DNA from 4 places in the Cellulosimicrobium sp. SJTW-1 genome. Region 2 is predicted to be linked to each of the others. Evidence: predicted binding sites of a transcription regulator. Region 2 holds the regulator's gene; each other region holds the start of a gene.

The links. Region 2 encodes Rex, which represses fermentation and respiration genes when NADH is low (regulators of the CRP and FNR family bind a similar motif). Its sites were predicted from a motif close to CTTGTGAANNNNTTCACAAG; they were not measured.
Region 1: the regulator Rex is predicted to act here: its motif matches at 5,216-5,235, upstream of adhE (bifunctional acetaldehyde-CoA/alcohol dehydrogenase).
Region 3: the regulator Rex is predicted to act here: its motif matches at 4,484-4,503, upstream of pflB (formate C-acetyltransferase).
Region 4: the regulator Rex is predicted to act here: its motif matches at 5,763-5,782, upstream of mqo (malate dehydrogenase (quinone)).

The regions. Positions count from the first base shown of each region.
Region 1 is NZ_CP136680.1:2,895,018-2,902,695, reverse strand. It holds gene RSE42_RS13175 (HAD family hydrolase) at 1-335, shown strand, start outside; gene RSE42_RS13170 (glycoside hydrolase family 65 protein) at 332-2,809, shown strand; gene RSE42_RS13165 (prolyl oligopeptidase family serine peptidase) at 2,903-5,116, opposite strand; gene adhE (bifunctional acetaldehyde-CoA/alcohol dehydrogenase) at 5,323-7,678, shown strand, end outside.
Region 2 is NZ_CP136680.1:1,014,708-1,022,385, reverse strand. It holds gene RSE42_RS04635 (TlpA family protein disulfide reductase) at 1-495, opposite strand, end outside; gene RSE42_RS04630 (histidine phosphatase family protein) at 707-1,378, opposite strand; gene RSE42_RS04625 (MarR family winged helix-turn-helix transcriptional regulator) at 1,450-1,977, opposite strand; gene RSE42_RS04620 (YceI family protein) at 2,140-2,691, shown strand; gene RSE42_RS04615 (redox-sensing transcriptional repressor Rex) at 2,811-3,485, opposite strand; gene RSE42_RS04610 (glutaredoxin family protein) at 3,542-3,832, opposite strand; gene RSE42_RS04605 (HAD family hydrolase) at 3,882-4,754, shown strand; gene RSE42_RS04600 (30S ribosomal protein bS22) at 4,849-4,947, opposite strand; gene RSE42_RS04595 (acetoin utilization protein AcuC) at 5,133-6,359, opposite strand; gene RSE42_RS04590 (TrkH family potassium uptake protein) at 6,570-7,678, shown strand, end outside.
Region 3 is NZ_CP136680.1:1,933,936-1,941,613, forward strand. It holds gene RSE42_RS08770 (GuaB1 family IMP dehydrogenase-related protein) at 1-1,060, opposite strand, end outside; gene dxs (1-deoxy-D-xylulose-5-phosphate synthase) at 1,264-3,186, shown strand; gene RSE42_RS08780 (glutamate--cysteine ligase) at 3,277-4,374, opposite strand; gene pflB (formate C-acetyltransferase) at 4,753-7,068, shown strand; gene pflA (pyruvate formate-lyase-activating protein) at 7,089-7,678, shown strand, end outside.
Region 4 is NZ_CP136680.1:2,667,672-2,675,349, reverse strand. It holds gene RSE42_RS12195 (SCO4848 family membrane protein) at 33-251, opposite strand; gene RSE42_RS12190 (siderophore-interacting protein) at 424-1,251, shown strand; gene RSE42_RS12185 (fatty acid desaturase family protein) at 1,334-2,443, opposite strand; gene RSE42_RS12180 (helix-turn-helix domain-containing protein) at 2,597-3,550, opposite strand; gene RSE42_RS12175 (hypothetical protein) at 3,641-4,063, shown strand; gene mqo (malate dehydrogenase (quinone)) at 4,228-5,748, opposite strand; gene RSE42_RS12165 (maleylpyruvate isomerase family mycothiol-dependent enzyme) at 6,043-6,948, opposite strand; gene RSE42_RS12160 (pyridoxal 5'-phosphate synthase) at 6,939-7,613, opposite strand; gene RSE42_RS12155 (TetR/AcrR family transcriptional regulator) at 7,610-7,678, opposite strand, start outside.

The DNA.
Region 1 (7,678 bases), 1.9 Mb from region 2:
ACGGGAACGTCGCGGCGCGTGAGCACGTCGCTGGCAAGCCCGCACCGGACACGTACCTGTACGCGGCCCAGCTCCTCGACGTCCCCGCCGCGGAGGCCGTCGTCGTGGAGGACGCGCTCTCGGGCGTGCAGGCCGGCGCGGCCGGCGGGTTCGGGCTCGTGCTCGGCGTCGACCGCGGGGTGGGCGCGGACGCGCTGCTCGCGCACGGGGCCGACGTCGTCGTGGCCGACCTCGGCGAGCTCGACGCGACGGTCCTCGACCGTCCTCGCGCGGCGACCGCCGACGCCGTCCGTCCCGCCGTGACCGCCCCCGCCGACGAGGAGGCGGGCGCGTGATCCGCCGGACCGCCGACGAGCGCGGCACCGTCGACCGCCTGCGCTTCCCGGCCGACCCGTGGCGGCTCGTCGAGTCGCAGTTCTCCGCGGAGGACCTGGGGGTCACCGAGACGCTGTTCGCCGTCGCGAACGGCTACCTCGGCATGCGCGGCAACGTCGAGGAGGGCCGCGAGTCCCACTCGCACGGCACGTTCGTCAACGGCTTCCACGAGACGTGGCCCATCCGGCACGCGGAGGAGGCGTACGGCTTCGCGCGCGTCGGGCAGACGATCGTCAACGTCCCGGACGCCAAGGTCATCCGCCTCTACGTGGACGACGAGCCCCTCCTGCTGCCCGTCGCGGACCTCATCGACTACGAGCGCTCGCTCGACCTCCAGGACGGCGTCCTGCGCCGCGAGCTGCTGTGGCGCACGCCGTCGGGCAAGCGCGTGCAGATCCGCTCGCAGCGCATGGTGTCGTTCGTCGAGCGCCACCTCGCGGTCATGACGTTCGAGGTCACGCTCCTCGACGCGGCCGCGCCCGTCGCGATCTCGTCCCAGATCCTCAACCGCCAGGACGGCCAGGACGAGTACCACGTGCGGTCCGCGTCGCTGGGGGAGGGCTTCGACCCGCGCAAGTCGAACCAGTTCACCGGGCGGGTGCTGCAGCCGCAGACGCAGTTCGGCGACGACGAGCGCCTCGTGCTGTCCTACCGCTGCACCAACTCCGGCATGACGCTCGCCGTCGCGGCCGACGACCTGCTCGAGACCGAGAACGAGTGGGACGTGCGCACGCTCGCCGAGGACGACCTCGCGAAGCACGTGTTCCGCGTGCACGCCGAGCCCGGGCGGCCGATCCGGCTCACCAAGCTCGTCGCGTACCACACGTCGCGCGGCGTGCCGTCGCGCGAGCTCGTGGACCGCTGCCGGCGCACGCTCGACCGGGCGCGCGAGACCGGCGTCGAGGCCCAGCTCGCGCTCCAGCGCGAGTGGCTCGACGACTTCTGGGCCCGCTCCGACGTCGAGATCCCCGGCCAGCCGGGCGTCCAGCAGGCCGTGCGCTGGAACCTGTTCCAGCTCGCGCAGGCCACCGCGCGCGCCGAGGGCAACGGCGTCCCCGCGAAGGGCCTCACCGGCTCCGGGTACAGCGGGCACTACTTCTGGGACACCGAGATCTACGTCCTGCCGTTCCTCACGTACACGAGCCCGCGGTACGCGCGCAACGCGCTGCGCTTCCGCTACCAGATGCTCGACGCCGCCCGGCGCCGCGCCGCGGAGCTGTCGCAGAAGGGCGCGCTCTTCCCCTGGCGCACGATCAACGGCGAGGAGGCGTCCGCCTACTACGCGGCCGGGACGGCGCAGTACCACATCGACGCCGACGTGAGCTACGCGCTCGTGCAGTACGTGCGCGCGACGGGCGACGAGGACTTCCTGCGCCGCGAGGCCGCGGACATCCTCGTCGAGACCGCGCGCATGTGGGAGGACCTCGGCTTCTGGCGCGCCAACGGCGACGACAACTTCCACATCCACGGCGTCACGGGGCCGGACGAATACACGACCGTCGTCAACGACAACCTCTTCACGAACGTCATGGCGCGCTTCAACCTGCGCGCCGCGGCGTACGTCGTCGAGCGCATGAAGGCCGACCACCCCGAGGACTACGCGCGTCTCGTGGACCGGCTCTCGCTCGGCGCGTACGAGGCCGCGGAGTGGGTCCGGGCGGCCGACCACATGTCGATCCCGTACGCCGAGAGCATCGGCATCCACCCGCAGGACTCGCACTTCCTCGAGCGCGAGATCTGGGACCTCGCGCACACGCCCGAGGACAAGCGGCCCCTCCTGCTGCACTACCACCCGCTCGTCATCTACCGCTACCAGGTGCTCAAGCAGGCCGACGTCGTGCTCGCGCTGTTCCTCCAGGGGCAGCACTTCAGCGCCGAGGAGAAGCTCGCCGACTTCGAGTACTACGACCCGTTGACCACGGGCGACTCGACGCTCTCGGGCGTCGTGCAGTCCATCGTCGCGGCCGAGGTGGGGTACCACGAGCTCGCGCTCGAGTACTTCGTGTCGTCGATCTTCGTCGACCTCGCGAACCTGCACGCCAACGCGTCCGACGGCGTGCACGTCGCGTCCGCGGGCGGCACGTGGTCCGCGCTCGCGTACGGGTTCGGCGGCATGCGCGACTCCGAGGGCGACCTCACGTTCGACCCGCGCCTGCCCCAGGAGTGGGAGTCGCTCACGTTCCGCGTGCAGTGGCGCGGCTCGCGGCTGCGCGTCACCGTGCTGCCCGACGCGATCGAGCTCGACGCCGAGACCGGCGACGGCGCGCAGGTCGTCGTGCGCGGCGAGCAGGTGAAGGTCGTCCCGGGCGAGGTCGCGCGCGTCGCGCTCGACGGCCAGGGCCCGGTCAGGCCGGGCCGCCCGAGCCTGCGCGCCCTCTCCGGCAACCGCCGCGAGGACGGCACCCTCATCACCGCGACGGTGCCGCACTCCTGAGGCCCGCCCGCACCTCGCCGACCAGGTGGTCCTGGCGCGTCCGGTCTCGCGGACGCGCCAGGACCACCTGCTCGGCCCGGCGGGAGCGCCCGGTCAGCCGAGGCGCTCGGCGAGGAAGCGGTAGTGCACCGCGGCCATGTGCGCGGCCTGGGCGTTGTTCGCGGCGCCGCCGTGGCCGCCCTCGATGTTCTCGTAGTACGTGACGTCCTTGCCCTCGCCGAGCATCTTCGCGGCGAGCTTGCGCGCGTGGCCCGGGTGGACGCGGTCGTCCTTGGTCGACGTCGTGAACAGGACCGGCGGGTACTCGCGCTCGGCGTCGAACAGGTGGTACGGCGAGAACGTGCGGATGAACTCCCACTGCTCGGGGTCGTCCGGGTCGCCGTACTCCGCGGCCCACGACGCCCCCGCGAGGAGCTTCGTGTAGCGGCGCATGTCGAGCAGCGGCACGCCGACGATGACGGCGCCGAACAGCTCGGGGTACTGCGTGAGCATGTTGCCGGCGAGCAGGCCGCCGTTGGAGCGGCCCTCCATCCCCAGGTGCTCGGGCGTGGTGATCCCGCGGGCGACGAGGTCGCGCGCGACGGCGGCGAAGTCCTCATAGGCGCGGTGCCGGTTCGCCTTGAGCGCGGCCTGGTGCCACGCGGGCCCGTACTCGCCGCCGCCGCGGATGTTCGCGACGACGTAGACGCCGCCCTGCGACAGCCACGCGCGGCCGAGCGCGCCGGAGTAGGCGGGCGTGAGCGAGATCTCGAAGCCGCCGTACCCGTACAGGAGCGTGGGCGCGGTGCCGGTCCCGGTGCCGCCGTCGCCCGTCCCCGCGACGAGGTCCGCGCGGCCCACGACGAAGTACGGCACGCGGGTGCCGTCGTCGGACGTGGCGAAGTGCTGCGCGACCGTCATGCCGGCGGCGTCGAAGAACGCGGGGTTGGACTTGACGACCTCGGGCGCGCCCGCGTCGCCCGGGTGCTCGCCGAGCGACAGGAGCGAGAGCGTCGTCGGCGTGAGGTAGTCGGTCGTGACGAGCCAGAGGTCGTCGGTGTCGACGGGGTCGACCGCCCCGACGGCGACCGTGCCCAGCGCGGGCAGGCCCGGGATCTCCGAGCGCACCCACGGCGCGTCCGCGGCCTCCTGCCCGACGGCGCCCCCGGCGTCCGGCGGCGTCAGCACGTGGAGCCGGTTCTTCACGTCGTCGAGCACGTTGACGACGAGGTGGTGGCGCGTCCACGTGGCGCCGGCGAGCGACGTCGTCGCCGTCGGCTCGAAGAGCACGGTGAAGCCGCGGTCGCCCGCGAGGAAGTCGTCGAACCGGGCCGCGAGGAGCGACCCGGCGCGGTACGTCGCGCCGCCGACCGTCCAGTCGTCGCGCAGCTCGACGAGCAGCCACTCGCGCCGCACGCCGACCTCGGCGGAGTCGGGCACGTCGATCTTCGTCAGGCGCTGCTCGGGCGTGCCGGCGCGCTCGGCGAGGTAGAGCTCGTCGGAGTAGAACGCCTTGGAGCGGTGCACGAAGTCGCGCTCGAACCCGGGCGTGTGCGAGCGCCAGGCGGAGATGTACATGTCCTCGTCGGTGCCCTCGTAGACGGTCACCGCGGCGTCGAGCGGGGTGCCGCGCGTCCAGCGCTTGACCACGCGCGGGTACCCGGACGGCGTGAGCGTGCCCTCGCCGAAGTCGGTGAAGACGTAGACGGTGTCGGCGTCGATCCAGCCGAGCGAGCCCTTGGCCTCGGCGCGGTGGAAGCCGCCGTCCTGCGGCGCGACGAACCGCTTCTCCACGAGGTCGAACTCGCGCGTGACGTCGGCGTCGGAGCCGCCGGGGGAGAGCTCGACGAGCGCGTGCCGCCACGGCTCGCCCGCGGCGAGCTGCTCCGGCGTCGGGCGCAGGACGCTTGCGCCGTGCCAGACCCACGACTCGCCCTCGGCCGCGGCGAGCGCGTCGAGGTCGAGGACGGTCTCCCACTCGGGGTCGTCGGTGCGGTAGGACTCGAGCGTCGTGCGCCGCCAGACGCCGCGCTCGTGCTGCGCGTCGCGCCAGAAGTTGTAGTACCGGTCGCCGATCTTCGAGACCTCGGGGATCTTCGCGTCGGAGTCGAGCACCTCGCGGATCGCGCGCTCGGTCGCGGCGAACTCGTCGGCGGTCTCGAGCGTGTCGGCGACCTCGGCGTTGCGGGCGCGGACCCAGGCCAGCGCCTCGTCGCCCTCGACGTCCTCGAGCCAGAGGTACGGGTCGTGCGGGGTGCCGTCCGCTCGGTCGGTCGCGGCGCGGCTCTCGGTCGCGGGCGAGGGGCTCGTCGTCTGCTCGGCGGTCATGGTCACCCACCCTACGGCGCGCGGGCCGTGGTGCGGAGGTCACGAGGAGGCGGGGACCTTCGGCCCGCATCGGGGCCGGACCCTTGTGGGGACGGACGGCTTGTGAAAACCTTCACAAGTAGAGAGACCGCCGAAGGAGCCGGGGCATCCCGGCCCCGGCACACCCGCGGCCGACGCCCGGCGAGGTCGGGCACCGGAGGGGACGCATGAGCGCGAAGAGCGCCAGCACGAAGGTCGAGAACCGCACCGAGGACACCCGCACGACGCACGAGATCGACGTCCTCGTCGAGCGGGCCCGCAAGGCGCTCGACCAGTACATGAGCCTCACGCAGGAGGACGTCGACCGGATCGTCCTCAAGGCGTCCGTCGCCGGCCTGCACCAGCACGGCCACCTCGCGCAGATGGCCGTCGCCGAGACCGGGCGCGGCGTCTTCGAGGACAAGGCGACGAAGAACATCTTCGCGTGCGAGCACGTGCCCAACTCGATGGCGAACCTCAAGACGGTCGGCGTCATCGGTCGCGACGAGCTCACGGGCGTCGTCGAGATCGCCGAGCCCGTCGGCGTCGTGTGCGCCGTGACGCCGGTGACGAACCCGACGTCGACCACGATCTTCAAGTCGCTCATCGCGCTCAAGACGCGCAACCCCGTGGTGTTCGCGTTCCACCCGAGCGCGCAGCGCTCGTCGGTCGAGGCGGCCCGCATCGTGCGCGACGCCGCGGTCGCGGCCGGGGCGCCCGACGACTGCATCCAGTGGGTCGAGCACCCGTCGATCGAGGCGACCAGCACGCTCATGCACCACCCGGGCGTCGCGCTCATCCTCGCGACGGGCGGCAACGGCATGGTCCGCGCGGCCTACTCGGCCGGCAAGCCCGCCCTCGGCGTCGGCGCGGGGAACGTCCCCGCCTACGTCGAGAAGAGCGCCGACCTCGGCCGCGCGATCAACGACGTGGTCATGTCGAAGGCGTTCGACAACGGCATGGTGTGCGCCTCGGAGCAGGCGCTCATCCTCGACGACGTGATCTACGACGACGCGATGCGCGAGCTCGCCCGACTGCACGCCTACCGGGTGACGCCCGCCGAGAAGGCGATGCTCGAGCGCCTCATCTTCGGGGTCGAGGCGAACGGCACGAACTGCGCCGGGGCGAAGCTCAACCCGAAGGTCGTGGGCAAGTCGCCGGTGTGGATCGCGCGCGAGGCGGGGTTCGAGGTCCCCGACGACACGTCGATCATCCTCGCCGAGATCGACGACGTCGGCCCCGACGAGCCGCTGAGCCGCGAGAAGCTCACGCCCGTCCTGGCCGTCCTGCGGGCGCGCGACACCGAGCACGGCGTCCGCCTCGCGGAGCGCATGGTCGAGCTCGACGGCCTGGGTCACTCGGCCGCGATCCACACGTCCGACGAGGCGCTCGTCGAGCGGTACGGGTCGCGCGTGAAGGCCGTGCGCGTGCTGTGGAACAGCCCGACGTCGCTCGGCGGCATCGGCGACATCTACAACGCGCTGCTCCCGTCGCTCACGCTGGGCTGCGGCAGCTACGGCGCGAACTCGGTGTCGAACAACGTGTCGGCGGTCAACCTCATCAACGTCAAGCGGATCGGGCGGCGCAACAACAACATGCAGTGGTTCAAGGTGCCCGCCAAGACGTACTTCGAGCCGAACTCGATCCAGTACCTCGCGCAGATGCGCGACGTGCACCGCGTCACGATCGTCACCGACAAGGTCATGAGCCGCATCGGCGTCGTCGACCGCGTGCTCGACGTCCTCGCCCGCCGCGAGGAGAAGGTCGCGATCCAGATCATCGACGCGGTCGAGCCGGAGCCGAGCGTCGGCACCGTGAACCGCGGCGCCGAGTCGATGCGCGACTTCGAGCCCGACACGATCATCGCGATCGGCGGCGGGTCGCCGATGGACGCCGCCAAGGTCATGTGGCTGCGGTACGAGCACCCGGAGATCGAGTTCTCCGACATGCGGGAGAAGTTCTTCGACGTGCGCAAGCGCGCCTACAAGTTCCCCGAGCTCGGGGGCCGGGCGAAGCTCGTGTGCATCCCGACGTCGTCGGGCACCGGCGCGGAGGTGACGCCGTTCGCGGTCATCACCGACCCGGAGACGGGCTTCAAGTACCCGCTCGCGGACTACGCGCTCACCCCGACCGTCGCCATCGTCGACCCCGTGCTCACGGACACCATGCCCGCGAAGCTCGCGGCCGACTCGGGCTTCGACGCCCTCACGCACGCGACCGAGGCGTTCGTCTCCGTCTACGCGAACGACTTCACCGACGGGCTGTGCCTGCAGGCGATCAAGATGGTCTTCGAGCACATCGAGGACTCGGTCACGCAGGGCGCGGCGGCCCCGAAGGCCCGCGAGAAGATGCACAACGCGGCGACCATCGCGGGCATGGCGTTCGGCTCGGCGATGCTCGGCATCGTGCACGCCATGGCGCACACCGTGGGCTCGACCTTCCACCTCGTGCACGGGCGCACCAACGCGGTGCTCCTGCCGCACGTGATCCGCTACAACGGCCAGGTGCCCACGAAGCTCACGAGCTGGCCCAAGTACGAGCGCT
Region 2 (7,678 bases):
GCCCTCGCGGTCGAGCACGACGGTGGACGGCACGGCCTGGAGCGGGACGGTGCCCGAGAGCGCCGCGACGACCTCGCCGGACCGGTCGTCGATCGACGGGTAGGGGACGTCGAACCGGCGCTGGAACGCCTGGGCGGCGCCCGCCTCGTCGGTCGTGTTGATCCCGAGCACCTGCACGCCGTCGTCGGCGCGGTCGTTGGCGAGCGCCACGAGGTCGGGCGCCTCGGCCCGGCACGGCGCGCACGCCGCGTACCAGGTGTTGAGCACGACGACGTCCCCGAGCCACGCGCTCGTGTCGACCTGCTCGCCCTCGTAGTCCGTGCCCGTGAGCGCGACGACGTCGCCGCGCTCGTCGGCGTCCCACGTGCGGACCGACCCGTCGCCCGAGACGAAGCCCTGCCCCACGACGTCGGTCGAGGCGCCGGAGTCCTGGGCGCACGCCGCGAGACCGAGGGTCGCGGCGAGCACGACGGCGCCCGTCAGCGCACGGCGCACGGGTCGCCGACGCGACGGCAGGGCAGCGGCCCGCGCCTCGACGGAGAGGGGGCGCGCGGCACGCGCGCGCGAGTCGGCGGTCACGACGGCATCACGGGACGCACCCTGCCCGCGCTTCCTGAACGGGACCTGAGAGACGTGACCTCCGCCACGCCCGAACCGTGCAGTTCGGGCGCGACGGCCGTGGCGACAGCGCTGGACATGACCGACGTCACGCCCCGGAGACGGTCGCCGCGCCCGGGAGGAGGTCCGCGACCGGCTCGGTGTAGTGCAGGCCGACCAGGCGGTCGTCCTCGAAGTGCAGCGACGTGAGCGACGCGAGCGAGCACTCGCGCTTGCGCGGGTCGTGCCAGAGCCGGCGGTTCTCGAAGCTCAGGCGCGTGAGCCACACGGGGAGCTGGTGGCTGACGAGCAGCGCCTCGTGCCCGGCCGCCTTGTCCCGCGCGTCGGCGACGGCGGCCCGCATGCGCGCGACCTGCTCCACGTACGGCTCGCCCCACGACGGGCGGAACGGGTTCCACAGGTAGGGCCAGTGCTGCGGGTGCCGCAGCGAGCCGTCCCCGACGCCGAAGGTCTTGCCCTCGAAGTGGTTCGCGGCCTCGATGAGCCGCTCGTCCGTGCCCAGCTCGAGGCCGAACGCCTCGGCGGCAGGCGTCGCGGTCTCCTGCGCGCGCTGCAGCGGCGAGGCCACGACGACCGTGAGGTCGGCGCGGGGGCGCGACGTGCCGTCGGGCCCGGGCTCGCCCGCGAGGTGCGCGGCGACGCGGCGGGCCATCTCGTGGCCGCGCTCGGAGAGGTGGTAGCCGGGGATCCGGCCGTAGAGGACGCCGTCGGGGTTGTGGACCTCGCCGTGGCGCAGGAGGTGGACGATGGTGGAGACCATGCCCACCAGTGTCCCGCACTCGGGGCGGGTGCACGCCACCGCGGGCCGGCGCGACGGGCCGGGACGGGCGGTCAGGCGTCGCGGTCGGCCTTGCACGCCTCCGCGACGGCCGCCATCGCCTCGCCCAGCGCCCGGAACTGCTCCGGCGTGAGCACGTCGACGAGGTACCGGCGCACGGCCGCGACGTGTGCGGGCGCCGACGCGACGAGCACGCGGTAGCCCTCGCTCGTCATCGCGCAGTTCACGCCGCGGCGGTCGCCCGAGCTCGCGGAGCGCCGGACCAGGCCGCGCGCCTCCATGCGCGCGACGGTGTGCGTCACGCGGCTGCGCGAGCGGGCGAGCCCGTCCGCGAGCGCCGACATGCGCAGGGTGTGGTCGGGGCTCTCGGAGAGGCGCACGAGCAGCTCGTACTCGTTGAGCGACACCTCGGACCGTTCCTCGTGGTCACGGCCGAGCGCCTCGATGAAGCGCACGGTCCCGTCGAGGTACGCGCGCCACAGGCGCTGCTGCTCCGCGTCGAGCCAGCGCGGCTCGGCGGCGTGGGCGGCGGGGGTGCGGACGGTGCTCGCCGTCGGGCTGTCGACGTCGTTGCGGGTCATGGGTCCTCGGCGGTGCGGGAGGGGCTGGGGGCGTGGGGGGTCGGAACATTGTTCCACCCCACGGGAATAGACGGACCGAGGGGTGCTGTTGATACGCTCGTTCCGAAGTTGAACGTTCAACCACTTGGTCCGCCCGGACCCCGACCACCCGCAGGAGCACCCATGGCCTCGTCGCTGCCCGCCGGCCTCACCGCCGGTACCTACGCCCTCGACGCGTCGCACTCGCAGGCGTCGTTCACCGTCCGCCACGCCGGGATCTCGAAGGTCCGCGGCACCCTCGCGATCACCGACGGCACGATCACCGTCGGCGACGACCTCGAGTCGACGTCCGTGACCGCCCAGCTCGACGCCGCGTCCGTGAGCACGGGCGACGAGAACCGCGACAACCACCTGCGCAGCGCCGACTTCTGGGACGCGGAGAACAAGCCGACGTGGACGTTCACGTCGACGCGCATCACGGGCGACGGCGACGACTACGTCGTGGCCGGCGACCTGACGATCAACGGCGTCACCAAGCCGGTCGAGCTCGAGACGGAGTTCGCGGGCACCGCGACCGACCCGTTCGGCAACCCGCGCGCGGGCTTCGAGGCGACCACCGAGATCTCGCGCAAGGAGTTCGGCCTCACCTGGAACGCCGCGCTCGAGACCGGCGGCGTGCTCGTCGGCGACAAGATCAAGATCGCGCTCGACGTCTCGGCCATCAAGCAGGCCTGACCGTCGTCCCGGGCACGCCCGGGCGCGACCGGCACCCTCCGGCAGGGGTGCCACCCCGAGGGGCCGCGTGCACCGGCACGCGGCCCTTCGTCGTCCCCGCGTCCGAACGCCGGGGCCGCTCAGCGCTCCTGCGACGCCGCGAGGGCGCGGGCCTGCGAGTGGAACGCGAGGATCTGCAGCTCGCTGCCGACGTCGACGCCGCGCACGTCGACGTCCGCCGGGACCTGGAGCGCACGCGGCGCGAAGTTGAGGATCTCGCGCACCCCCGCCGCGACCACGCGGTCCGCGACCGCCTGCGCGTGCGCCGCGGGCGTCGCGAGGACGACGATCGACACCTTCTCGCGCTCCACGACCTCCTCGAGCGCGTCGACGTGCTCGACGACGAGGCCCGCGGCCCGCGTCCCGACGACGTCCGGCGACGCGTCGAGGAGCGCCGCCACGTGGAAGCCGCGCTGCTCGTAGCCCGAGTAGTTCGCGAGCGCGTGCCCCAGGTTGCCGATCCCGACGATCGCGATGCGGTGCTCGTCGACGAGGCCCAGGGCCTCGGTGATGTACTGCGCGAGCGAGTCGACGTCGTAGCCCACGCCGCGCGTGCCGAACGACCCGAGGAACGACAGGTCCTTGCGCAGCTGGGCCGGGCCCACGCCGGACAGCTCCGCGAGCTCGACCGACGACGTCGTCCCGACGCCCCGCGCCACGAGGTCCCGCAGCGCGCGCAGGTAGGACGGGAGCCGCGCCACCGTCGCGCTCGGGATCCCCGGCGCCGTCACCTCACCGACTACCTGCTCAGCCACCGTCACTCCGTCGTCCAGGGACCGTCCTCGTCGACGGTCACGCTCCACGGGAGGAATCATCCCAGGTCCGCGCGCGGCGCCGAAATCCGGGCCACCGCACGCGCCAGCCGACGCGCGTCCACGCGCCAGAAGCCCTGCTGCACGCCGCCGACCGTGACGACCGGCACGTACTCCCCGTACTGCTCGCGCAGCGCCGGGTCCGCGCCCGGCGCGTCGACGTCGACCTCCGCCCACGCGACGCCGGCCTCGCGGCACACCGCCTCGACGACCGTCCGTGCGTCGTCGCACAGGTGGCAGCCCGCGCGACCGAACAGCAGGACCGGGGCGGGGGCGTCGGGGGTGCTCACGCCTCCCAGGGTACGAGGCCCCGGCAGGCCGACCGCCTAGAGTGGAGGCATGGCGACGTCTCCCGGCCCGGGCCCCGACCCGACCTCCCGGCCGACGCTCCCCGAGGAGGCGCCCGCGCGCGCCCCCGGTCCGCCGCACCGCACCGCCGCGTTCTTCGACGTCGACAACACGATCATCCGCGGCGCCTCGTCGTTCCACCTCGCGCGCGCCCTGTACCAGCGCGAATTCTTCTCGACGCTCGACATCGTGCGCTTCGCCGTGCACCAGGCCCGGTACCTCGCGTTCGGCGAGAACAAGCAGCAGATCGACCGCATCCGCTCGCGCGCCCTGGACCTCATCGCCGGGCGCTCCGTCGCGGAGGTCACCGCGATCGGCGAGGAGGTCTACGACACCGTCCTGTCGCTGCGCATCTACCCCGGCACGCGCCGCCTGCTCGACGAGCACCTCGCGGCCGGGCACCAGGTGTGGCTCGTCTCCGCGACCCCCGTCGAGATCGGCGAGCTCATCGCGCGCCGGCTCGGAACGACGGGCGCGCTCGGCACCGTCGCGGAGCACGAGGACGGCTTCTACACGGGACGGCTCGTCGGCGACATGATGCACGGCCGCGCCAAGGCTGCCGGGGTGCGGGCGCTCGCCGAGCGCGAGGACATCGACCTCGAGGCGTCGTACGCGTACGGCGACTCGCTCAACGACGTGACGATGATGGAGGCCGTGGGGCACCCGTGCCCCATCAACCCGGACGCCCGCCTGCGCCGCCACGCGCAGGACGTCGGCTGGCCCATCCGCGAGTTCCGCGGGCGGCGGCGCCGCGTCGCCCGCAGCAGCGTCCGCACCGCGAGCTGGGCCGGCGCCGCCTGGGCCGCCGCGCTCGTCCTGCGCTCCGTGCGCCGCGCCGTCGACCGGCGCATCGCCCGCTTCTGACCCCGCCCGGGCCGCGCCCGGAGACGCGTCGAGCCCGGTCCCTCGGGAGGGGCCGGGCTCGACGACGGGTCGGCGCGTCAGGACGCGCGCGACGTCACTTCTTGTTACGACGCTGGTGACGCGTCTTGCGAAGCAGCTTGCGGTGCTTCTTCTTGGCCATGCGCTTGCGGCGCTTCTTGATGACGGAGCCCATACGGTCCTCGCAATGCTCGAGCGGCGTGTCGGTCGGCGACCGGTCGACCGGCCGCGGGTGGTCCACGGTTGATCGGGGCCCCGGCGACCACGAGGGCGCCGCAAGCCGACCAACACGAGAGAAATCCGCCCCCTAGCCTACCCGCTCGCGCCCGTGCCCCGGTACGCGACCGGTCGCGGGGCGTCTCAGTCGAAGTGCGCGTCGAGGCCCAGCAGCGGGAAGACGGCCCGGCGCGTGGCCGCGACGGCGCGGTCGACGTCGTCGTCCGGGTCGTACCCGCTGCTCCACCGCCGGACCTCGACCTCGGGCCCGAACGCGAGCGGCGCGTCGAACCCGGCGACCTCCGCCACGCGCTCGCGCCACTCCGCGGGCAGGGGCACGCCCGCGGTGACGGGCCGGTGCACGACCTCCCCCACGACGGCCGACCACACGAGCGGCACGACGCGCGCGATCGCGTACCCGCCCCCGCCGAGCGCGAGCCACCGCCCGTCGGTCAGCTCGTGCGCGAGCCCGTGCATCCAGGTGGCGGCCGTGCGCTGCGCGTCGACGGACACGTCGAGGTCGGACAACGGGTCCTCGCCGTGCGCGTCGCACCCGTGCTGGGTGACGAGCACCTCGGGACGGAACGCGCGCAGCACGGGCGGCACGACGGCGTCGACCGCGCGCAGCCAGCGGGCGCCGTCGGTGCGGCGCGGGAGCGCGACGTTGACCGCCGTCCCCTCGGCGCCGGGGCCCCCGAGGTCGGTCGGGTGGCCCGTCCCGGGGAAGAGCGTCGCGCCGCTCTGGTGGACGGAGACGGTGAGGACGCGCGGGTCGTCCCAGAACGCCTCCTCGACGCCGTCGCCGTGGTGGGCGTCGAGGTCGACGTACGCGACGCGCTCGACGCCGTCGTCGAGCAGGCGCCGGATCGCGACGGCCGCGTCGTTGTAGACGCAGAAGCCCGACGCCGCGCCCGCCTTCGCGTGGTGCATGCCGCCCGCGACGTTCACCGCGTGCCGGGTGCGACCCGCCGCGATCTCGCCCGCCGCCTCGTACGAGCCCGCGACGATCCGCGCGGCGGCCTCGTGCATCCCGCGGAAGACCGGGTCGTCCTCGGTGCCGAGGCCGCGGGCCGGGTCGGGCGTGCCGTGCTCCGACGCCGCGCGCACCGCCGCGACGTACGCGGGCTCGTGCACGAGCTCGAGCACGTCGTCGGACGCGGGCTCGGGCCGCACGACCCGCAGGTCCGCGTCGTCGTCGAGCAGGCCGAGGGCGCGCACGAGCCCCATCGTCAGGTCGAGCCGGGCCGGCGCCATCGGGTGGCCGGGACCGAAGTCGTAGCCGAGGAGCTCGGGGCTCCACACGACGCAGGCTCCGGGCGCCGCAGCCGCCCCGGTCGGGGCGGGCGACGACGTCGGGTCGGTCGTGGGCATGGCTCACGGTAACGCCCGACGGCGCGCCCCCGCCCCACCGACCGCGCGACGGACCGCGCGCGACCGCCGGTCCGGGCCTCCGCCGGGTCTCCGCGAGCCCCCGGTGCGGCGTCCGGGCCCGCGAGCGGGCATGATGTCCCGGCGCCGGAGCGGCGACATGACGGGCCACCGGGCCCGTGGCAGAGTGGCGCGAGTGGTGAGGGAGGCTCCATGCCGACGAGCATGACCGGGCGCCTGTTCCGGGGGCGGGAGATCGTCGACCGCCTCGCCCGGCAGTCCCCCGCCCGCCTCGCCGTCACCGTGTTCGCCGCCGTCATCGCCGTCTTCACCGCCCTGCTCATGGCGCCCTGGGCGACGGCGAGCGGCCGGTCCGCGCCCTTCGTCGACGCGTTCTTCACCGCCACGTCGGCCGTGTGCGTCACCGGTCTCGTCGTGGTCCCCACGGGGACCTACTGGTCGGGGTACGGGCAGGTCGTCATCCTGCTCGGCATCAAGATCGGCGGCCTCGGCGTCATGACGCTCGCGTCGATCCTCGGCATGGCCGTGTCCCGGCGCATCGGCCTCACGCAGAAGCTCCTCACCGCGTCGGAGACGAAGACGACGCGCCTCGGCGAGGTCGGCTCGCTCGTGCGGGTCGTCATCATCACCTCGACGTCGCTCGAGCTCCTCATCGCGCTGCTCCTGCTGCCGCGGTTCATCGTGCTGGAGGAGACGTTCGGCGAGGCCGCGTGGCACGGCATCTTCTACGGCATCTCCGCCTTCAACAACGCGGGGTTCATCCCGACGGAGCACGGCCTCGCGCCGTACGTCGGCGACTGGATGCTGTGCCTGCCGATCATCCTCGGCGTGTTCATCGGCTCCCTCGGCTTCCCCGTCATCCTCAACGTCATGCGCAACCGCCGCCGGGCCTCCAAGTGGAGCCTGCACACCAAGCTCACGCTCACGACGAGCGCGGCGCTCGTCGTCGTGGGCACGGTGCTCTTCGCGGCCGTCGAGTGGGGGAACCAGCGGACCCTCGGGCCCCTCGACCTCGGCGAGAAGCTCCTCGCGTCGCTCTTCGCGGGCGTCATGCCGCGCTCCGGCGGCTTCTCGACCGTGGACACCGGCGGCATGCACGAGGCGAGCTGGCTCATCACCGACGCGCTGATGTTCGTCGGTGGCGGCTCCGCGTCGACCGCGGGCGGCATCAAGGTCACGACGCTCGCCGTCATGCTCATCGCCATCGTGTCCGAGGCGCGCGGCGACCGGGACATGGAGGCGTTCGGGCGACGCATCCCGCGCGACACCCTCCGGCTCGCGGTCGCGGTGTCGTTCGTCGG
Region 3 (7,678 bases), 920 kb from region 2:
CGAGCGCGAGGGCGACGTCGCGCGGGTGGCGCACGCCGCCGTCGGCCCAGACGTGCTTGCCGAGCTCGCGCGCCGCAGCGGCGCACTCCAGCACCGCGGAGAACTGCGGGCGGCCGACGGCCGTCATCATGCGCGTGGTGCACATGGCCCCCGGCCCGACGCCCACCTTGACGATGTCCGCGCCCGCGGCGACGAGGTCGCGCACGCCGTCGGCCGTGACGACGTTGCCCGCCACCACGGGGACGTCCGGGCCCACCGAGCGCACGGCGTCGAGCGCCTGGAGCATCTTGGCCTGGTGGCCGTGCGCCGTGTCCACGACGAGCACGTCCACCCCGGCCGCGAGGAGCTCCTTCGCCTTCGCCGCGACGTCGCCGTTGATCCCGACGGCGGCGCCGACGCGCAGGCGCCCGGCGTCGTCCAGCGCGGGCGCGTAGACCGACGAGCGCAGCGCGCCCTTGCGCGTGAGGACACCGACGAGCGCACCGTCGCGCGTCACGGGCGCGACCTTGAGGCGAGCGGTGTGGAGCTGCTCGTAGGCCGCCTCGAGCCCGGCACGACCGCCGTCGAGCACGGAGGCGTCGAGGACGAGGGGGTGGTCGGTCATCACCTGGTGGACCTGGGTGAAGCGGTCGACGTCGGCGCAGTCGGCCTCCGTGACCACGCCGACCGGACGCCCGCCGTCCACGACGACCGCGGCGCCGTGCGCGCGCTTGCCGATGAGCGTGAGGGCGGTGTGGACGGTGTCGTGCGGGCCGACGACGACGGGCGTCTCGATGACGGGGTCCTTGGACTTCACGTCCGCGACGACGTCCGCCACGACGTCGGTCGGGACGTCCTGCGGGATGATCGCGATGCCGCCGCGCCGCGACACGGTCTCCGCCATGCGGCGCCCCGCGACGGCCGTCATGTTGGCGACGACGACGGGGATCGTCGTGCCCGTGCCGTCGGCGGAGGAGAGGTCGACGTCGAAGCGCGACGCGACCTCGGAGCGCGACGGGACGAGGAACACGTCGCCGTAGGTGAGGTCGGTCGCGGGGGACTGTCCGGGCAGGAAGCGCATGGTTCCATCCTACGAGGTCGCACCCCGCCGTTGTCCGCAGTGCGGAAGGAGAATTCCACGAACGTCGCGTCCGTGCGTCCGCGGCGCGAGTGTGCGTCAATGACGTGAAGGTCCCGTCGCCCGGCGCACCGCGGCGCAGGTCATCGGCCCGGACGGCCTAGAGTTGTCGGGCTGGTCGCACGGGAACGGAACGGAGCATCTGCATGAGCCTGCTTGGCACGATCACCTCGCCCGAGGACGTGCAACGGCTGACCCCGGGGCAGGCGCGCGAGCTCGCCGCGGAGATCCGGGCGTTCCTCGTCGACTCCGTCTCCCGCACGGGCGGCCACCTCGGCCCGAACCTCGGGGTCGTGGAGCTGACCATCGCGATGCACCGCGTGTTCTCCTCGCCCACGGACACCTTCGTGTTCGACACGGGCCACCAGTCCTACGTGCACAAGCTCCTCACGGGGCGCCAGGACTTCTCCGCGCTGCGCAAGCAGGGCGGGCTGTCCGGGTACCCGTCGCGCGCCGAGTCCGAGCACGACGTCGTCGAGAACTCGCACGCGTCCACCGCGCTCTCGTGGGGCGACGGCATCGCCAAGGCGAACGTCGTGCGCGGTCTCACCGACCGGCACGTCGTGGCGGTCATCGGCGACGGCGCGCTCACCGGCGGCATGGCCTGGGAGGCGCTCAACAACATCGCGGAGAGCCAGGACCGGCGGCTCGTGGTCGTCGTCAACGACAACGGGCGCTCGTACTCGCCCACGATCGGCGGCCTCGCGCACCACCTGTCGACGCTGCGCACCACGCACGGCTACGAGAGCTTCCTGCAGTGGGGCAAGCGCACCCTCAACCGGTCCGGCGCGCCCGGGCGGTTCGCCTACGAGTGGCTGCACGGCCTGAAGAAGGGCCTCAAGGACGTCGTCGCGCCGCAGGGCATGTTCGAGGACCTCGGCATCAAGTACGTCGGGCCGGTCGACGGCCACGACGTCGAGGCCATGGAGCACGCGCTGCGCCGTGCGAAGGCGTACGGCGCGCCCGTGATCGTGCACGCGCTCACCGAGAAGGGCCGCGGCTACACGCCCGCCGAGCAGGACGTCGCCGACCGCTTCCACGCCGTGGGCAAGATCCACCCGGAGACCGGGCTCCCGGTCGCACCCTCGCGCTTCGGCTGGACGAGCGTCTTCGCCGACGAGATCGTCCAGATCGGGCGGCGGCGGTCCGACGTCGTCGCGATCACCGCGGCGATGCTCGAGCCGGTCGGTCTCAAGCCGTTCTCGCAGGCGTTCCCCGAGCGCACGTTCGACGTCGGGATCGCGGAGCAGCACGCCGCGACGTCCGCGGCCGGCATGGCGTTCGCCGGGCTGCACCCGGTGGTCGCGGTGTACGCGACGTTCCTCAACCGCGCGTTCGACCAGGTGCTCATGGACGTCGCGCTGCACAAGGCCGGCGTGACGTTCGTGCTCGACCGCGCGGGCATCACGGGCGACGACGGCGCGAGCCACAACGGCATGTGGGACATGGCGATGCTGCGCATCGTGCCGGGCCTGCGCCTGGCCGCGCCGCGCGACGAGGAGACCCTGCGGACCGCGCTGCGCGAGGCCGTGGACGTCGACGACGCCCCGACGGTCGTGCGGTACCCGAAGGGCGCGCTCTCGGACGCCCTGCCCGCCGTCGAGTCCGTCGACGGCGTGGACCTGCTCGCGGTGCCTGCGGGCGCGGGCGACGAGGCCGCTCCCGCCGCGGCGGCGCCGGGTGGTCCGCGCCGCGTCCTGCTCGTCGGCCTGGGCTCGATGGCCCGCGTCGCGCTCGACGCCGGGGAGTCGCTCACCGCGCACGGCGTCGACGTCACGGTCGCGTCGCCCACGTGGGTGCTCCCGATGCCGAGCGCGCTCGTCAAGCTCGCCGGGGAGCACGACCTCGTCGTGACGGTGGAGGACGGCGTCGCGGACGGCGGGGTCGGCGCGCTGCTGGCCCAGCGGGCGCTGGAGTCGGGCGTGCGCACGCCCGTGCACCCGATCGGCCTCCCGGCGCAGTTCCTCGACCACGCCACGCGCGATCAGGTCGTGTCCGCGTACCGCCTCACCGGGGCAGACGTCGCGCGCGACGTGCTGGACGCGCTCGCGGCGCTCGCACGCGGCTGACGACCCCTGCCGCGCACCCGGCTCCCGGGTGCGCGGCTCCGGACACGCGGACGGCCCGCGGCGCAGGTGCGCCGCGGGCCGTCGCGTCGGTCAGGAGTGGGTGACCTCGACCGCGTGCTCGACGACGGCGCGCAGGTCGCCGCCGGACGCCGCGTGCCACGCGCGCTGCCGGGCGGCGCCGTTGCCCCCGGACCACAGGCGCCCGAGCAGCTCGGTCACCGCGTCCAGGTCCCCGGCGTCGACGAGCGCGTCGCGCACGTGCGCGACGAGCTGGCCCACGACGTCGTGCGCGGGGGCCGGGCGCCAGGTGAGGGGCGAGACGAGGTCCTCCTCGAGGCCCGAGCGGCCGGCGCGCCAGGACGCGGTGCGCAGGATCTCGGGCCGCAGCTCGGGCGCGGGCGCGCCGTCGGCGGACTCCCGGGCCGCCGTCTCGACGAGACCGCGGGCGAGCGCCGCGAGCAGCGTCGCGGTGTCCGGGTCGAGGCACACGTCCGCGACGCGGATCTCGACCGTGGGGTAGCGCGACGACAGGCGGGCGTCGAAGTAGACCATGTTCTCGTCGAGGATCGTCCCGGTCGCGACGAGGCCGTCGACCGCCGCGCGGTACGCCTCGGGCGAGCCGAACGCGCGCGTCGGGCCGGAGGTGGGCCAGCGCGACCAGACCTGCGACCGGAAGCTCGCGTACCCGCTGTCCTGGCCCTGCCAGAAGGGCGAGTTCGTGCTCAGCGCGAGGAGCGTCGCGAGCCACGGCCCGATCCGGTCGAGCACAGCGACGCCCTCGGTGTCGTCCGCGACGGCGACGTGCACGTGACAGCCGCTCGTCAGCTGCTCGCGCGCCGTGAGGCCGAACGCGGCGCGCGCCTCGAGGTAGCGCAGGCGCGACACGGTCGTGCCCTCGAACGGCAGGGGAGACGTCGAGAGCGCGGCGACGCGGGCCCCGACGCGGTCCGCGGCCTCCTGGGCGCGACGCCGGCCCTCGCGGATCTCGGTCGCGAGCTCGTCGATCTCGCGGCGCGGGTGCGTCGCCGTCTCGAGCTGCTCCTCCATGAACTCCGACTCCAGCGAGCCGGTGCCCCCGCCCTTGTCGTCGGTGCCGGAGGCCTCGAGGGCCTCGGCCGCGCGGGCGACGGGCTGCCCGTCGTCGCCGACGAGCAGGAACTCTTCCTCGACCCCTACGGTGCGTTTCACCCGGGCAGTCTCACACGGATGCGCGCGGCACGTCCGGCGAGCGTGTGACGCGCGCCCGTGTCGTGCGTCACGACGGCGGCGCGGGGTCCCCAGGGGGAGGGCCGGAGGGCTTGTGAAGGTCATCACAAGACCCCCTCGGAAAGGGTGCCGCGGGGGCGAGGAACCGCGGAATCCGGCCGTTCCTGCCGGGTCCCGCCCGCCTCGGGACCTAGGTCCCCGGGCGGTCCCGAACGCCTCCGCGGCGGGCTCCGGGAACCTAGCCTGGAGGTGGCGAAGGAGCCCGTCGGAACCTCGGCCGAGGGCCCCACCCGGGACCTCGCGAGGCCGGCGGGTCCGGCCGGCGCGCGGACCCGCGCGTCAGGCACGAGGGAGGTCCAGATGACCAGCGTTTCCGAGGCAACCGGCACGACGAGCGGCGGCCGCGCGACGGGGGCGGGCGCCGTCGACCCGCAGCGCGACACCGCGCACGTCCCTGCGTGGGAGGGCTTCACCGACGGCCCGTGGCGCGACACGGTCGACGTGCGCGACTTTATCCAGCGCAACTACCGCCCGTACACGGGCGACGCGTCGTTCCTCGCCGGCCCCACGGAGCGCACGACGGGCATCTGGAGCACGCTGTCCGCCATGTTCCCGGAGGAGCGGGAGATGGGGATCTACGACGTGGACACCCGCACGCCCGCCGGCATCACGGCGCACGCGCCGGGCTACATCGACAAGGCGCACGAGGTGATCGTCGGTCTGCAGACCGACGCCCCGCTCAAGCGCGCGATCATGCCGAACGGCGGCTGGCGCATGGTCGAGGGCGCGCTGGAGACGTACGGCTACGAGGTCGACGAGACCCTGCGGAAGGTCTTCACCGAGTACCGCAAGACGCACAACCAGGGCGTGTTCGACGTCTACCCGCCGAACGTGCGCGCGGCCCGCAGCTCGCACATCATCACGGGCCTGCCCGACGCCTACGGCCGCGGCCGGATCATCGGCGACTACCGCCGCGTCGCGCTCTACGGCGTCGACGCGCTGATCGCCGCGAAGAAGCTCGACAAGCTCGGGCTCGACACGCAGCCCTTCAGCGAGAAGGTCGTGCGCGAGCGCGAGGAGCACGCGGAGCAGATCCGCGCGCTGGGCGAGCTCAAGGAGATGGCGGCCTCGTACGGCTACGACATCTCCGGCCCGGCGACGACGGCCCGCGAGGCCGTGCAGTGGCTCTACTTCGCCTACCTCGCCGCGGTGAAGGAGCAGAACGGCGCCGCGATGTCCCTCGGCCGCACGTCGACGTTCCTCGACGTGTTCATCGACCGCGACCTCGAGGCCGGCCGCATCACGGAGTCCGAGGCGCAGGAGATCATCGACGACTTCGTCATCAAGCTCCGCATCGTGCGGTTCCTGCGCACGCCCGAGTACGACGCCCTGTTCTCCGGCGACCCGACGTGGGTCACCGAGACGATCGGCGGCATGGGCGAGGACGGGCGCCCGCTCGTCACGAAGAACTCGTTCCGGTTCCTCCAGACGCTCTACAACCTCGGGCCGGCCCCCGAGCCGAACATGACGGTCTTCTGGAGCCCGGACCTGCCGCAGGGCTTCAAGGACTACTGCGCGCAGGTCTCGATCGACACCTCGGCCGTGCAGTACGAGTCGGACGAGCTCATCCGCCAGCACTGGGGCGACGACGCGGCGATCGCGTGCTGCGTGTCCCCGATGCGGGTCGGCAAGCAGATGCAGTTCTTCGGCGCTCGCGTGAACCTCGCCAAGACGCTGCTCTACGCGATCAACGGCGGCCGCGACGAGATCTCCGGCAAGCAGGTCTCGCCCGTGGCGGCGCCCGTCGAGGGCGACGTGCTCGACTTCGACGACGTCATGGCGAAGTTCGACGCGACGATGGACTGGCTGGCCGCGACGTACGTCGAGGCGCTCAACTGCATCCACTGGTCGCACGACAAGTACGCGTACGAGCGCATCGAGATGGCGCTGCACGACAAGGACGTGCTGCGGACCATGGCGTGCGGCATCGCGGGCCTGTCCGTCGCGGCGGACTCGCTGTCGGCGATCAAGCACGCGAAGGTCTCCGTCGTCCGCGACGAGCGCGGCCTCGTCGTCGACTACGTCACCGAGGGCGAGTACCCGACGTTCGGCAACGACGACGACCGGGCCGACGCGATCGCCGTCGACCTCGTCGAGCGGTTCATGGCGAAGGTCCGCACGCACCCGACGTACCGTGACGCGGTGCCCACGCAGTCGGTCCTGACGATCACGTCGAACGTCGTGTACGGGAAGGCGACGGGCAACACGCCTGACGGCCGCCGCGCCGGCGAGCCGTTCGCCCCGGGTGCCAACCCGATGAACGGGCGCGACACGCACGGCATGCTCGCCTCGGCGCTGTCGGTGGCCAAGCTGCCGTACGACGAGGCGCAGGACGGCATCTCGCTGACCAACACGGTCGTGCCGAGCGGCCTCGGGCGCACCAAGGAGGAGCAGGTCACCAACCTCGCCGGCCTCCTGGACGCCTACATCGGGTCCGAGGGGTACCACATGAACGTCAACGTGCTGAACCGCGAGACGCTCCTGGACGCCATGGACCACCCGGAGAACTACCCGCAGCTGACGATCCGCGTGTCCGGGTACGCGGTGAACTTCGTCCGCCTCACGCGCGAGCAGCAGCTGGACGTGCTGTCGCGCACCTTCCACGGCGCGCTCTGACGAGCGCTGAGGAGCCAGCCATGACCGTCACCCTTCCCGGCCCCGCCGTCCGCCCGTCGCGCGGGTGCGGCGTCGCCGGGGGCACCCTGCCCGACGACGCCACGCGCCTCGACGTCCCGGGCGTCCCGACCTCCGCGGCCGAGCCCGCGGCGTCGGGCACGCCCGTGGGCCACGCGCGCCGGGCCGGCGCGGGCCTGGACGGGCTGACGGTCGCGGACGTGGACCGGGCCGACAAGCTCGCGGCGATGCGCGCGGGCGAGCTCGGCTCGGTCCACTCCTGGGAGCTCGTCACCGCCGTGGACGGGCCGGGGACCCGGCTCACCGTGTTCCTCAACGGGTGCCCGCTGCGGTGCCTGTACTGCCACAACCCCGACACGTTCGCGATGAAGGACGGCAGGCCCGTCACGGCGGACGAGCTCCTCGGGCGCGTCCGGCGCTACCTGCCCGTCTTCCGGGCCACCCACGGGGGGCTCACGCTCTCGGGCGGCGAGGTGCTCATGCAGCCCGCGTTCGCGGCGCGCGTCCTGCGCGGTGCGAAGGCGATGGGCGTGCACACCGCGCTCGACACGTCCGGCTTCCTCGGCGCGAACGCGACCGACGCGATGCTCGA
Region 4 (7,678 bases), 1.7 Mb from region 2:
GGGCGTCGGGCCGGGCCGCGCGCCGGCCCGGCTCAGACGAGCGTGAGGACGCCCAGCACCCCGACGGCGAGGGCGAGCACGAGCGAGACGGCGATGAGCACGACGTGCACGGTGAGGAAGCGCGTCGCGCGGCCGTCGGCGTCGCGCGAGCGGGGGTCCTTGGCGATGCGCTGGAGGAAGCGCGGCCAGATGAGCAGGTTCCAGGCAGCCGTGACGAGCAGGACCACGGACCAGACGACGGGGATCTCCACGTCCCGAGCATGCCAGGAGGCGTCGGGCGCCTCGGGCGGGGCGGCCGCGGGCAGGGTGTGGGATCCAGCACATCGACGCGGGCGTGAGGTGAGGCTAACCTCTCTCGTGGTCGACGCGCTCGCGGGGCCGCCGTTCCGCCCGGGGAGCCGGGCGTCGCACGAGGAGCAGCCGGTGTCCGTCAAGACCGTCAAGCCCCAGGACGCGCACGTCGTCACGCTGAGCGTCGTCGGGCGCGAGCGGGTCAGTCCGAACGTCGTGCGGGTCACGCTCGGGGGAGACGAGCTGGACCTCTTCACCCCGCTGGGGTTCGACCAGTGGTTCCGGCTCTTCCTCCCGCGGGAGGACCAGGACGCGCTGCGGCTGCCGACCCGCGCGTCGGGCCTCTGGTACGTCCAGTACCTCGCCACGCCCAAGGCGCGCCGGCCGTGGGTGCGGAACTACACCGTGCGGGCCGTGCGCCCGGACCTGCGCGAGCTGGACGTGGACTTCGTCGTGCACGGCGACGCGGGGCCCGCGTCCTCGTTCGCGCTGTCCGCCGAGCCGGGGGACCGCGTGGGCCTGCTCGACCAGGGGATCGGCTACCACCCGCGCGTCCCGCACGACTGGACGCTCCTCGTCGCTGACGAGACCGGGCTGCCCGCCGTCGCGGGGATCTGCGAGTCCCTGCCCGACGACGCGCGCGGCCTCGCGGTGGTCGAGGTCCCCGAGGCGGCGGACGCCCAGGAATTCCGCGTGCCCGCGGGCGTCGAGCTGCGCTGGCTGGCGCGCGACGGCGCGCGGCCGGCGGGCGGCGGCGGCCTCGACCTGCAGCCGGGCCACCTCGCGCTCGACGCCGTACGGTCGGCCGACCTGCCCGCCGGCCCCGTCTACGCGTACGCGGTCGGGGAGTCGGCGCTCGCGACGGGCGTGCGCCGCCACCTGGTCAACGACCGGGGCGTGCCGAAGGCGCACGTCGACTTCGTCGGGTACTGGCGCCACGGGCACGCGGCGTCCGCCTGACGTGCCCCGCGCGCGCCGTCGGGCGCGGGGCGTCGTGCAGCGGGTCGTCGTGCAGCGGGTCGTCGTGCAGCGGGGGGGTCGGTCAGACCCGGCGGAGCTGGCGGAACATCGGGCAGTCGAACGGGTCGCGCGCCGAGAGCCCCACGCGGTTGAGGTACCGGACGACGATCGCGTAGGACTGCACGAGGCTCGTCTCCGTGTACGGCAGGCCGAGGTGCGCGCAGTGCTCGCGCACGATCTCGCGGGCCCGCGCGAGGTGCGGGCGCGGCATGCTCGGGAACAGGTGGTGCTCGATCTGGAAGTTGAGCCCGCCCATGAGGATGTTCATCCACCAGCCGCCGCGGATGTTCCGCGAGGTGAGGACCTGCTTGGACAGGAAGTCGATCTTGCTGTCGGCGGGGATGATCGCCATGCCCTTGTGGTTGGGGGCGAACGACGCCCCCATGTAGACGCCGAAGACGGCGAGCTGGACGCCCAGGAAGGCGGCCGCGAGGCCGAGCGGCAGGAACCAGACGACCGCGCCGACGTAGAGCGACAGGCGCAGCGTGATGGTGACGATCTCGATGACGCGCGTGCGGACGTCGCCGCGCGCGCGGCCGCCGGCGAGGAGCGAGCGGAACGCCTGCACGTGCAGGTTCACGCCCTCGAGCGTGAGGAGCGGGAAGAACAGCCAGCCCTGGTAGCGGTTGATGACCGCCCGGAAGCCCTTCGCGACCTCCGCGTCCTCCTCGAGGAACACGACGACGTCGGGAGCGATGTCCGGGTCCTTGCCGCGGCGGTTCGGGTTCGCGTGGTGGCGCGTGTGCTTGTTCATCCACCACGAGTGGCTGATGCCGACGACGCCGTTGGCCAGCACCTTCCCGAGGCGGTCGTTCGCCGGGCCGGACGCGAACACCTGCCGGTGCGAGGCCTCGTGCGCGACGAACGCGAACTGGGTGAGGATCAGGCCGAGCGCCCCGGCGATGAGGAGCTGGAACCACGAGTCGCCCAGGAGCACGAACCCGGCGACCGCGCCGCCGAGCGCGAGCGTGAGGACCCCGAGGGTCCACAGGTAGTAGGCGTGCGTGCGGTGGAGCAGGCCCGCGTCGCGCACCGTGCGAGACAGTGCGCTGTAGGTGCTGGTGACGGCGCCGGGCTCGTCGGTCCGAGGGCGGGTGGCCCGGAAGCCCGGGCGCACTGCGGCAGAGGTCATGTGTCCTCGCAGGGGTGTCGGTGTCGACTTCCCAGCCGCGGAGGTGAGCAGGTGCTCGTCGTGCAGATGGCCCCACCCTACGGGACCGTAGGTTGCGCGCGCGAGGGGGCCGGGTGAAGGAGTCGCGAAGGAGCGACACCTCACCCGGAGGGGTCAGGCGGCGAACCGGAAGGTCTGGCGGTACTCCGTCGGCGTGATCCCGACCGCCCGCCGGAAGTGGTGGCGCAGGAGCGCGGCCGACCCGAAACCGCTGCGGCGCGCGACCTCCTCCAGGTCCAGCGAGGACTCCTCGAGCAGCGCCTGCGCGTGCGCGACGCGTTGCGACGTCAGCCACGCGAGCGGGGTCGTGCCGGTCTGCGCGACGAAAGCGCGCGCGAACGTGCGCTCGGAGGTGTGGGCCCGGCGGGCGAGGTCGCGCACGGTGAGCGGCTCGTCGAGGTGGTCGGTCATCCACTCCAGCAGCTCCCCGAACGAGTCCTCCTCGCACTCGGGCACCGGGCGCTCGATGAACTGGCGCTGCCCGCCGTCGCGCTGGGGCGGCACGACCATGCGCCGGGCGATCGTGTTCGCCACCCGCGCCCCGAGCTCGCGGCGCACGAGGTGCAGGCACGCGTCGATGCCCGCGGCCGTGCCGGCGCTCGTGATGAGGTTGCCGTCGTCGACGAAGAGCACGTCGGGGTCGATGTCGAGGCTCGGGTAGCGACGGCGCAGCTCGTCGGCGTGCATCCAGTGCGTCGTCACCCGCCGTCCCTCGATGACGCCCGCGGCCGCGAGCACGAACACGCCCGAGCACACGCTGAGCAGCAGGGCGCCGCGGTCGGACGCGCGGCGGACGGCGTCGAGCACCTCGGGCGGGTAGTCGGTCCCGATGCGGATCGCCGGCACGACGACCAGGTCCGCGTCGTCCGTCGCGGAGAGGTCGTGGTCGGGCACGACGTGCGCGCCCACCGACGTCCGGACGGCACGGCCCGCGACCGGGCCGCACACGCGGAAGTCGAACGACGGGACGCCGTCGTCGCTGCGGTCGAGGCCGAACACCTCGCACACGACGCCGAACTCGAACGGGGCCAGGCCGTCGCACACGACGGCCGCAACGGATCGCACCATGCTCGGCACGCTACGCCGCTGGCAGGATCTTGTCGAGAGGTGTCAGTGCTGCCACTCGTGGCGCGGGTCGTGCGCCGGGAGGGTGGAGCCATGGACATCTTCTGGGGTGTGGTGGTTCTTCTCCTCGTCGTCGGCCCGACGGTCGCGGCCCTCGCGGTCCGGCGTGAGGATCCCGCGCGACCGTGGTTCCCCGCCGGGTCCGACGGTGCGTGGCCCGACGGCGCCGCGTGGGACGCGCGCGGGGACCGGTCGGTGCACGGCGAGCGCTGGGACCGTGACGCGCAGCGCCTGGACGTCGACCTGCGCGCCGCGGCGTCGCGACCGGTCGAGCCGGCCGCCGTCGTCGACCCGCACGAGGTCGCGGCCGAGCTCGTGCTGCGGCGCGTCGTGCCCAACCCGGCCGTGCGCGACGGCGTGCGCGCCGCTCCTGCCGTGCCGGGCGGGCGCCCCGGGGCGAACGCGCCCGTCGCGCCGCGGCGGCCGGGGACCCGGGGCACGCCGCTCGCGCGCTGAGCCCCCGCACGCTGAGCCCCCGCACGCCGAGCTGCCGCGTCCTGAGCCTCCCTCGTGCCGAGCCGTCGCGTGCTGCTCGACGCGCGCAGCGTCCTCGGACGCACGAACGGCCCGGACCTCGTGGAGGTCCGGGCCGTTCGCGGGGGAGCGGTGTCGCGCTCGGGTCAGGCGCGCGAGCCGACCGCGTCGACGTCCGCGTCGCCCGTGAGCTGGTCGAGGCCCTCGAGCTCGTGCGCCTCCCACGGCGCGTGGCCGAGGCTCGGGATCATCGTCGCGAGCTCCGGGCGCCACTTGGTGAAGCGGGCGGGGAAGCAGCGCTCGAGCAGGTCGATCATCGCCGGGACGGCCGTCGAGGCGCCCGGCGAGGCGCCGAGCAGGCCGGCGATCGAGCCGTCGGCCGCCGCGATGACCTCGGTGCCGAACTCGAGGACGCCCTTGCCGTCCTTGTCCTTCTTGATCACCTGGACGCGCTGGCCCGCGGTGATGGTCTCCCAGTGCTTGGGGTGCGCGGTGGGCATGAAGCCCTGGAGCGCGGTGAACTTGGTCTCCGGGCTCGCGAGGAGCTGGCCCACCAGGTACTGGGTGAGGTCGAGGTTCTTCAGGCCCGCGCCCACCATCGAGCCGAGGTTGTGCAGGCGCAGCGAGGTGAACAGCCCGAGGTACTTGCCCTTCTTGAGGTACTTGGGGCTGAACCCGGCGTAGGGGCCGAACATCAGGTACGTCTTGCCGTCGACGACGCGCGTGTCCAGGTGCGGGACCGACATGGGCGGCGAGCCGACGTCGGCCTTGCCGTAGACCTTCGCCTGGTGCTGGGCGACGAGCTCCGGGTCGTCCGTGCGGAGGAACTCGCCGCTGATCGGGAAGCCGCCGTAGCCCTTCGCCTCCGGGATGCCGGCCGCCTGGAGCAGCGGCAGCGCGCCGCCGCCGGCGCCGACGAACACGAACCGGGCCTCGACGGTCGAGCGGCGCTTCGGGGCGTTCCACGAGCGGTCCTTGACCGTCAGGCGCCAGCGGCCGTCCTTCGTCTTCCTGAGGTTCTTCACCTCGTGCTCGAGGTAGAGCTGCGTGCCCTCCGAGACGAGGTAGTCGACGAGCTGCTCGGTGAGGGCGCCGAAGTCGACGTCCGTCCCGCTCGTCGCGCGCGTCGCCGCGACCGGCTCGTCGCCGTCGCGCTCGGCGACCAGGAGCGGAGCCCACTCGGCGATGACCGCCGGGTCGTCCGTGAACTCGAGCTCGCTGAACAGCGGGTGGCGGCGCAGCGTCTCGAAGCGGCGACGCAGGTAGTCGACGTTCTCCGCGCCGCGCACGAAGGTCATGTGGGGGGTGCGGGAGATGAAGCTCGCGGGCTGCGGCAGCGCGCCCGTCGTCAGCAGGTGGTGCCAGAACTCGCGCGACACCTCGAACTGCTCGTTGATCTTCACCGCCTTGGTGATGTCGATCGAGCCGTCCGGCTTCTCCGGCGTGTAGTTCAGCTCGCACAGGGCGGCGTGACCCGTCCCGGCGTTGTTCCACGGGTTCGACGACTCCTGCGCCACGGCGTCCAGGCGCTCGTAGATGCGCACCGTCCAGGTGGGCTCCAAGACCTTCAGGAGTGCCCCGAGCGTGGCGCTCATGATGCCACCGCCGATGAGGGCTACGTCGATCTGGTCTGCGCTGCTTGCGGGGTTGCTCGCTCGACTCGACACATGTCGATCCTACGCTTGTGAAAGAGTGCACTAACTGTGCGGTGCGTCACGGGCGTGCGTCACACTTTCGCGGGACCTCGGTCCCGAGCCGGGCAGGTCGGACGTCGCGTACCGCGCGATCCGTCCGCGTTCGCCCGGGTCGCACCGCGATCTCGCGAGGGAGAGCACGGGTCCCGAGCCGTCCTCCCGCGAGGTAGAGCCGTGGTCTCGCGAGGTGGAGCCGTGGTCCGCGTGCACGAGCCGACCACGCCTCTACCTGGGCGGCCCAGGGCTCTACCTCGGCCGACCGGGGCTCTACCTCGCGGGGGTGGGGTTCTCCGGCGGCGGGGAGTACGGGGACGGCCAGGGGCCGATCTCGGGGAGGCTCACCGGCTCGCCCGCGAGGCGGGCGGTGGGCTCGGTGCCGGGGGCGCGGCCCGCGAGCCAGGCGGCGACGTCGGTGAGGCCGCCGTGGACGACGACGGCGCAGCGGCCGCGCGCGGACGTGGGCGCGGCTGCGGCCACGGGCGTGGGCTCTGCTTCGGACGCGGGCTCAGGTCCGGCAGCCATGCGGAGGCCGCCCGGTCCGACGCGAAGAGCGCCCGGTCCCACGTGGACGCCGCCGGCGCCCACGACGAGGCCTCCTGGTGCCCCGTCGAGCTCGACCACGACGTCGTCCGCGAGCCGGACCCCGAGGAAGTCGAGGAGGTGCAGCCCGAGCGCGGGAGGCCAGGAGTCGAGGCCGACGCCGGCGTCGAGGTCGACCGCGTGGATCCGCACCTCGCGCCACCAGGCCACGAGCGCGTCCGTGACCGTGCCGTCGCGGTACGTCACCGGCGCGGACCACCCGGCGGACCCGGCGGTGGGCCACGCGGCGTCGAGGCGGTCGGCCAGCGCGTCGAGCGCCGCGACGTGCTGCGCGACCGAGCGCAGCGCGCCCGTCCGGATGCCGTCCTCGCGCCCGGCCGCGCCGCCGTCGTACACCTCGACGAGCTCGCCGCGCGCGGCGCGCTCGGCCTGCCGTGCCATGGCCTCGCCGATGGCGGTGACGTGCGCGAGCACGTGGCTGCGCGACCACCCGGGCAGTGCCGACGGCGCGTCGAGCCCGGCGGCGTCGAGCCCGCGCGCCGCGTCGGTCACCGCGTCGAGGGCGGCGCGCGCGTCGCGCCGGACCTCCTCGACGTCGGGCGGGGTGAGGGCAGGGGCGTCGGTCAGGGCCACAGCAGCTCCTTCGTCCAGGTGGTCGGCGCGCCGGACGCCGCGGTGTAGCGCAGGCGGGTCTGGCCCGCGCCCGACGACGCCCAGAACTCCACGCTCGTCGGCTCGAGCGCGTACGCGGTCCAGGCGTCGAGGACGAGCCCGGACTCCGCCCGCACGCGGTCGAGGGCGGCGTCCCACGCCTCGCGGTAGGCGGCGCGGGACGCGAGCGGGGCGCTCTGCGACCCGGCGAGGGCGGTCGCGCGGGAGAAGTCGGACCGGTCCAGGAAGTCGGCGGCGGACGTCTCGGCGTCCAGCGGCACGACGGGCCCCCGCACGCGGACCTGCCGACCGTGCTCGCGCCAGAAGAACGTCAGGGCGGCGTTCGGGTTCTGCGCGAGCGCGACGCCCTTGGGGGAGTCGGCGCGCGTCGCGAAGACCCACCCGTCGCCGTCGACGTCCTTGAGGATGAGCGTCCGCGCGTCCACGCGGCCGCTCGCGTCGGCGGTCGAGAGGGTGGCGGCGTGCGGTGCGGGCAGCCCGGCGTCGATCGCGTCGTCGAGCCAGCGGACGAAGAGCGTGCCCGGGTCGTCGGGTGCGGCGTCGACGTCGAGACCGGGGAGGTCGGGGCCGAAGACGGGCAGGGCGCGCAGGCGCTCGCGCAGGGACGGGCGGTCGGCGTCGGTCATGCGTCCTCCGAGGTGGTCGGGAGCGGGTCGAGCAGGGCGACGAAGCCCCGCGCGGCGGCGGACAT